DNA from 3 places in the Streptomyces sp. YKOK-I1 genome. Region 1 is predicted to be linked to each of the others. Evidence: riboswitches for the same ligand, from Rfam matches in the RefSeq annotation. Region 1 holds a riboswitch; each other region holds the start of a gene.
The links. A riboswitch is a leader RNA that binds a small molecule or an ion and turns the genes downstream of it on or off. The one in region 1 is predicted to bind S-adenosylmethionine.

Region 1 (2,258 bases):
GCACCGCCCGTGCGACGCGCGATGTCGAGGACGTACGGCCCGTCCGCCGGGTTGCCGATCGCCAGCGACTTGGCGATGGTGTTCGGCTTCTGCGGGCGGACCACGTCGTGCCCGGCCTTGAAGGCCACCGACACCGGCGAGCACCCTTCCGCCTGCGCGCCGAAGATCTTGTACGGCTTGTCCTCGACGAGCCCCAGCTTGATCAGCTCCTGCAGACCCTTGTCGATCTTCGTGAGCTGGGAGCCGGAGGCGATCGGCACGACCAGCTGGTCGGGGAGTTGCCAGCCGAGCTGCTCGGCGATCTCGTACGCCAGCGTCTTGGAGCCCTCGGCGTAGTACGGCCGCAGGTTGACGTTGACGAAGCCCCAGCCCTCGCCCGCCGGGTCGCCGATGAGCTCGGAGCAGAAGCGGTTGACGTCGTCGTAGTTGCCCTCGATGCCGACCAGCTCGCCGCCGTAGACCGCGGCCATGACGACCTTGCCCTGCTCCAGGTCGTGCGGGATGAACACGCAGGAGCGGAAGCCGGCCCGCGCGGCGGCGGCGCCGACGGCACCGGCCAGGTTGCCGGTCGAGGAGCAGCTCAGGGTCGTGTACCCGAAGGCCCGCGCCGCCTCGACGGCCTGGGCGACGACCCGGTCCTTGAAGGAGTGGGTCGGGTTGCCGGAGTCGTCCTTGACGAACAGCTTGCCGGCCTCGACGCCCAGCTCGCGCGCCAGGTTGTCGGCCTTGACGAGCTTGGTCCAGCCGGGGTTGATGTTGGGCTTGTCGGCCACGTCCGCCGGGACGGGCAGCAGCGGCGCGTAACGCCAGATGTTCGCGGGTCCCGCCTCGATGCGCTTCCTGAGCTCCTCCGGGTCGTAGGAGGAGAAGTCGTACGCGATCTCGAGCGGGCCGAAACACTCCTCGCAGGCGAAGACCGGGCCGAGGGGCACGCGGTGCCCGCACTCGCGGCAGCTCAGTGCCGTGGCGGGACCCAGGTCTACGGTGGATTCGGTTGCAACAGTCTGCGCAGCCATGTGAGGCGAGGCCCTTTCTCCTCATCTTCCTCACGACGCATTTCGCCGTGAGACGGATTTGGCACCTTCCCAAGCCGGGAGCCTCGCGTGAACGAGACCGGCTGGAGGGTTGCCGGGGCTTCATCGGGCCGTATCCCTCTGCCCCTCTGGATGAGCGGTATGAAGTTGTGGACGGCGGGCCACCGAGGACATGCGATGGTCACCCGCGTTGTCCAAGACTGTAACCGACAACCTGGACAGTTGAGATAGTCGTCCGAACCGCGAGATGGATCACAGGTGAAGGAGCCGCCCACGTGCTGGAAGAAGTCGAGCGCTGGCTGACCACCCGCTCCTGGACCCTGACCGATCGCCCGCTGCACCGGATCATGGCCGCCAAACGGTCCTCGGGGCAGCGGGTCAGTGTCGTCCTGCCGGCGCTCAACGAGGAGGAGACCGTCGGCGACATCGTCGCGGTCATCCGCCACGACCTCATGCAGCAGGTCCCCCTGGTCGACGAGCTCGTGGTCGTCGACTCGGGCTCGACCGACCGCACGGCCGCGGTCGCGGCGGCGGCCGGCGCGCGGGTCGTCCACCGCGACACGATCCTGCCCCGCCTCCCGGCCGTGCCCGGCAAGGGCGAGGTCCTGTGGCGCTCCCTGCTCGTCACCACCGGCGACATCGTGTGCTTCATCGACGCCGACCTCAGGGAGTTCTCCTCGGACTTCGTCTCCGGCATCGTCGGCCCGCTGCTCACCGACCCCGCGGTGGACCTCGTCAAGGGGATGTACGACCGTCCCCTGGGCGGCGCCGCCGGGCAGGGCGGCCGGGTCACCGAGCTGATGGCGCGCCCGCTGCTGAACCTGCACTGGCCGCAGCTGGCCGGTTTCGTGCAGCCGCTCGGCGGCGAGTACGCGGCCCGCCGCTCGCTGCTCGAACAGCTGCCGTTCCCGGTGGGGTACGGCGTCGAGCTCGGGATGCTGATCGACTCGCTGCACCTGGTGGGCCTCGACGCGCTCGCGCAGGTCGACGTCGGGGTGCGCAAGCACCGCCACCAGGACGGGCAGGCCCTCGGCCGGATGTCGGCGGCGATCTACCGCACCGCCCAGCTGCGGCTGGCCCGCGGCCATCTCGTCCGCCCCGCCCTCACCCAGTTCGAGCGCGGCGCCGACGGTTTCGAGCCGCGGACGTACTCGGTGGACACGGAGGAGCGGCCGCCGATGGCGGAGATCGCGGAGTACCGGTCCCGCAAGGTCGCGTAACAAC
Region 2 (2,258 bases), 1.8 Mb from region 1:
GTCGCTGCCCAGCAGGGTGCGGACCAGGGGATGGGCGCAGAAGAGGCCGTCGCGGACGCCGATGCCGTACTCGGCGGAGAGAGCGGCGGCGAAGTGGGAGCTGTTCCAGCCGTCGACGACGAAGGAGATCACGCCGACCCGCGGGGCGTCGTCGCCGAACAGGGACAGGACCCTGACCTGCGGGACCTCGGCGAGGCCCGCGCGGACCCGGGCGATCAGGCGCTGCTCACGGGCGACCAGGGTGTCGAAGCCGGCCTCCGTGAGGGCGTTGCAGGCCGAGGCGATGGAGTAGGCGCCGATGACGTTGGGGGAGCCGGCCTCGTGGCGGGCCGCGGTCTCGTGCCACTCCACGTCCACTCCCCCGTCCTCGCGCCGGGTGACCTTGCGGCTGGCGCCGCCGCCCGCGAGGTAGGGGTCGGCGGCCCGGAGCCAGTCGGCGCGGCCGGCGAGGACGCCGGAGCCGAACGGGGCGTACAGCTTGTGGCCGGAGAAGGCCACGTAGTCGACGTCCAGGTCGCGGACGGACACCGGGTGGTGCGGGGCGAGCTGGGCCGCGTCCAGGACGATCCGGGCGCCGTGCGCGTGGGCGGCCGCGGCGAGCTCGCGTACGGGCCACAGCTCGCCGGTGACGTTGGAGGCGCCGGTGACGCAGACCAGGGCCGGGCCGTGGGGGTCACGGGCGGCGAGGGCCTTCTCCAGGGTCTCGACGGCCTGCCGCGGGGTGCGCGGGGCGTCGAGGTAGGTGACGCGGGCGCCCTTCCAGGGCAGCAGGCTCGCGTGGTGCTCGGTCTCGAAGACGAAGACCTGGCAGCCGGCCGGGAGGGCGGCGGCCAGCAGGTTCAGGGAGTCGGTGGTGGAGCGGGTGAAGACGAGCTGGTCGTCCTCGCGGCAGTCCAGGAACGCGGTGACCGTGCGGCGGGCGTTCTCGAAGAGGTCCGTGGAGAGCTGGGAGAGGTAGCCGGCGCCGCGGTGGACGCTGCCGTAGTACGGGGCGTACGCGGCCACGTCGTCCCAGACGCGCTGGAGGGCGGGGGCGCTGGCGGCGTAGTCGAGCGCCGCGTAGGCGACCTCGCCGCCGGTGACGAGCGGGACGGTGACATCGCGGCCCAGAACGGGCAGCTCCTCCGAAAGGGCACAAACGGTCCGGGCGGCGGCAGCGCTGGAGACAGACATGGCGAACTCCTGTGAAGGGCAAGCGGAATCACCGTGCGAGCGGGTACGGCTCGAGCACGGAGAAAGGTGAAAGGGGGTGTGCGGAGGCGGGGCTCGGCGCCCTATCGCATTCGCTTGCTCACAGAAGGCTCCTCGACGACCAGGACCCCTGGCGTACGAGGGGTCCGCGCTTGCCGTAGACCTCTCTGCCTACGACCTGGTCCTCACCCGGGGCACCCCGCCACGGACGGAGGGTTGCCGGACAGTCGGCCGGGGCCTCATGACTGTCACTCATGACCTGTACAGGAACGTACGGGAAGTGATCGCGGTCCCGCAACTCGTGTCCGAATGACGGGACCGCGACAGGCACGGTCAGACGTTGGTGGCGGCCACCCAGCGGTCCAGGGCCTGCTTGGCGGCGCCCGAGTCGATGGACTCGGCGGCGCGGTCCATGCCGGCGCGGATCTGCTCCGCGAGGGTGCCGGTGCCCGGCTCCAGGGCGACCAGGGCGGCCGCCGAGTTCAGCAGCACGGCGTCCCGTACGGGGCCCTGCTCGCCGTCCAGGAGACGACGGGCGACCTCCGCGTTGTACGACGGGTCGCCGCCCCGCAGGGCCTCCACCGGGACCAGCTCGAGGCCGACGTCCCGCGGGTCGAAGACCTCCTCGGTGACCTTGCCGTCGCGCACCACCCACACCCGGGAGGTGGCCGTGGTGGTCAGCTCGTCCAGGCCGTCGTCGCCCCGGAACACCAGGGAGGAGTGACCGCGCTCGGCGAAGACGCCCGCGACGACCGGTGCCATGCGCGGGTCCGCGACCCCGACCGCCTGCGCCCGCACCCGGGCCGGGTTGGTCAGCGGGCCGAGGATGTTGAAGACCGTGCGGATGCCCAACTGGCCACGCGCGGCGCCCGCGTGACGCAGCGCCGGATGGAACTTGATCGCGAAGCAGAAGGTGATCCCGGCCTCGCGGGCCACCTCGGCCACCCGCGCCGGGGTCAGCTCCAGATTGACGCCCAGCTTCTCCAGCACGTCCGAGGCGCCGGAGGCGGAGGACGCGGCCCGGTTGCCGTGCTTGACGACGGTGGCGCCCGCACCGGCGACCACGA
Region 3 (2,258 bases), 4.0 Mb from region 1:
GGCGGGCACCACCGCGGCGGCGGCCGGGTCGGTCTTCACGGTCTCGGTGGTCTCGGTGGTCTCGGTGGTCATACGGCGGCCTCCCGGCGGATGCGGGCCCGCAGGTCGGTGAGACCGGTCCGCAGCTGCTGCAACGGCGTCGGCGGCAGGGAGCGGGTGGCGCCCCGGGCGTAGTACCGCTCGACGTAGAACTGGACGACGGAGACGAGGCTGGTCAGGATCAGGTACCAGACGGTGACGACCAGCAGCAGCGACACGATGTCGCCGGGGTAGGTGGCGCCCATGGTCTGCGCGGTGCCGAACAGGTCGAGCAGCGACACGTAGAACACCAGCGAGGTGGCCTTGACCAGGCCGATGAGCTGGTTGACGTAGTTCGGCACGATCGAGCGCAGGGCCTGCGGGAAGACGATCCTGCGGAACTGGTAGCCCTTGGGCAGGCCGAGGGCGGCGGCCGCCTCGTGCTGGCCCTGGTCGACGGAGAGGATGCCGCCGCGGACCACTTCGGCGGCGTAGGCGGCCTCGTTGAGGCTGAGCCCGACGACCGCGATCACCATGTCGGTGGCGAGCCGGGACTCGTCGAAGGTGAAGAACGCGGGGCCGAAGGGGACGCCCAGGCTGAGCGTCTGGTAGAGGGCGCTGAAGTTGTACAGGAACAGCAGGACGACGATCAGCGGGATGGAGCGCAGCGCCCAGACGTAGGTCCAGCTGACGGCCCGCAGCACCGGGGACCTCGAGAGCCGGGCGAGGGCGAGCAGGACGCCGCCGAGCAGGCCCAGCACCGCGCTGTAGGCGGTGACTTCGAGGGTGATGAGCAGCCCGTCGAGGATCACGGGGCGCAGGAACCAGTAGCCGAAGCGGTCCCACTGGTAGAACGGGTTGGACACCAGGCCGTGCACGAACTGGGCCACCAGGACCAGCACCACGGCGGTGGCGATCCAGCGTCCCGGGCGGCGCAGCGGCTGAACGCGCTGTGCGGTGAGCTTCTCTGACGGGGTGTCGGCGGCGGGTGCCTCGGCGAGGGTCACGGCGCCTGGGGGTTCACTCATGGTGGGCTCCGGCGGGAGTCGGGCACCCCGGACCGACGCAGACGTGAGGAGCCGCGGGGGGTCAGCGCGCGGCGCACGGGTGCGTACGAGGGAACCGGGGTGGGGCGGTGGGCGGCACACCGCTTCGGCGGTGTCCGTCAGGAACGCGGAGTCGGGGCGAAGGGAGAGAAGAAGGAGTTCAGCCCCGACAGCGGGCACGGCCCGGTGCGGTACACAGTGCGCTGTTCACGCGGAGCAGGTCGACGGCGCGGTTGGCGGCGAACAGGTTCGACAGGTTCGCGTACGGCAGTACGCAGCCCTGGGGACGGCGTGCGGCCGTCCTGGGAGCTGCGTACATCTCGTCACCATCTCTGTTCCGGCCCTGTGGGCCTCGCGCTTACCGAAACGTCATCCGGTCCGGTCGTCACCTGGGGCACCCCACCGCGGAGCGAGGGTTGCCGGTCAGCAAGCCAGGGCTTGTCGCTGACGCTCATGACCGTTCTGCCCGCAAGTAAGGCAGTCGACCGATCAAATGTCAACGGCCGTCCGAGGGGTGGACTCCCTCAGGGCCGGTTGACCTGCGGGGGAAGGCCGTTTCCGTCCGCCGCGTAGGCCGCCCAGTCCAGGATCTGGACAGCGGCTCCGGCGGCCTCCAGGCCCTGGCAACGGGCGTGGTGGCGGCGGGCGATGCCGCCCAGGTCGAGGTGCGCACCGAAGGCCGGGTGGGCGGCCAGCCGGCGGGCGTAGGCCCACAGGGCGGGGTGTCCGGCGATACGGCGCACGGCGTCGGCGTCGAGGTGATGCCGGTGCACGGTGTCCAGCCGGACCAGCGCCACCCACAACTCGACGTCCGCCGCGGTGATCTGATCACTGATCAGATACGGCTGCACGCTGAGCCCTTGCTCCAGTACGCCGAGGGTGGCGAGCAGCGCGTCGAGTGCGGCGGCCCGCCCGGCCGGGTCGGCGCCCGCGTCCCCGGCGCACTGGGCCGCCCGCTCGATGCCCTGGGCGCACATCCGCTCCACGGCCTCGATCTCCGACTCCGCGCCGCACGGGTACAGCACGGCCCGGCCGCCGGCGAATCTCCGGGCGAGGTCCCGGGCGATGTCGGGGCCGTGGGTGGAGACGATCCGGCCCGACCAGTCGTCGCTGAGCACCGGCGCGAGGGCCGGGCCGGTGTAGCGGTGGGCGCTGGCGTCGTAGAGCGGGCGCAGTTGCGTATGACCGCCGTCG

Region 2: linked by a shared signal. The riboswitch ahead of ACYQ8Q_RS13245 (aminotransferase class V-fold PLP-dependent enzyme) and the one ahead of thrC (threonine synthase) in region 1 are both predicted to bind S-adenosylmethionine.
Region 3: linked by a shared signal. The riboswitch ahead of ACYQ8Q_RS39210 (amino acid ABC transporter permease) and the one ahead of thrC (threonine synthase) in region 1 are both predicted to bind S-adenosylmethionine.

Annotation. Positions count from the first base shown of each region.
Region 1 covers NZ_BAAGDR010000001.1:4,820,397-4,822,654, forward strand. The annotation lists gene thrC (threonine synthase) at 1-1,016, opposite strand, end outside; SAM riboswitch class I at 1,035-1,173, opposite strand; gene ACYQ8Q_RS21135 (glucosyl-3-phosphoglycerate synthase) at 1,310-2,254, shown strand.
Region 2 covers NZ_BAAGDR010000001.1:3,063,454-3,065,711, forward strand. The annotation lists gene ACYQ8Q_RS13245 (aminotransferase class V-fold PLP-dependent enzyme) at 1-1,173, opposite strand, end outside; SAM riboswitch class IV at 1,335-1,451, opposite strand; gene trpD (anthranilate phosphoribosyltransferase) at 1,525-2,258, opposite strand, start outside.
Region 3 covers NZ_BAAGDR010000001.1:8,801,987-8,804,244, reverse strand. The annotation lists gene ACYQ8Q_RS39215 (amino acid ABC transporter ATP-binding protein) at 1-72, opposite strand, end outside; gene ACYQ8Q_RS39210 (amino acid ABC transporter permease) at 69-1,046, opposite strand; SAM riboswitch class IV at 1,414-1,523, opposite strand; gene ACYQ8Q_RS39205 (glutathione S-transferase C-terminal domain-containing protein) at 1,589-2,258, opposite strand, start outside.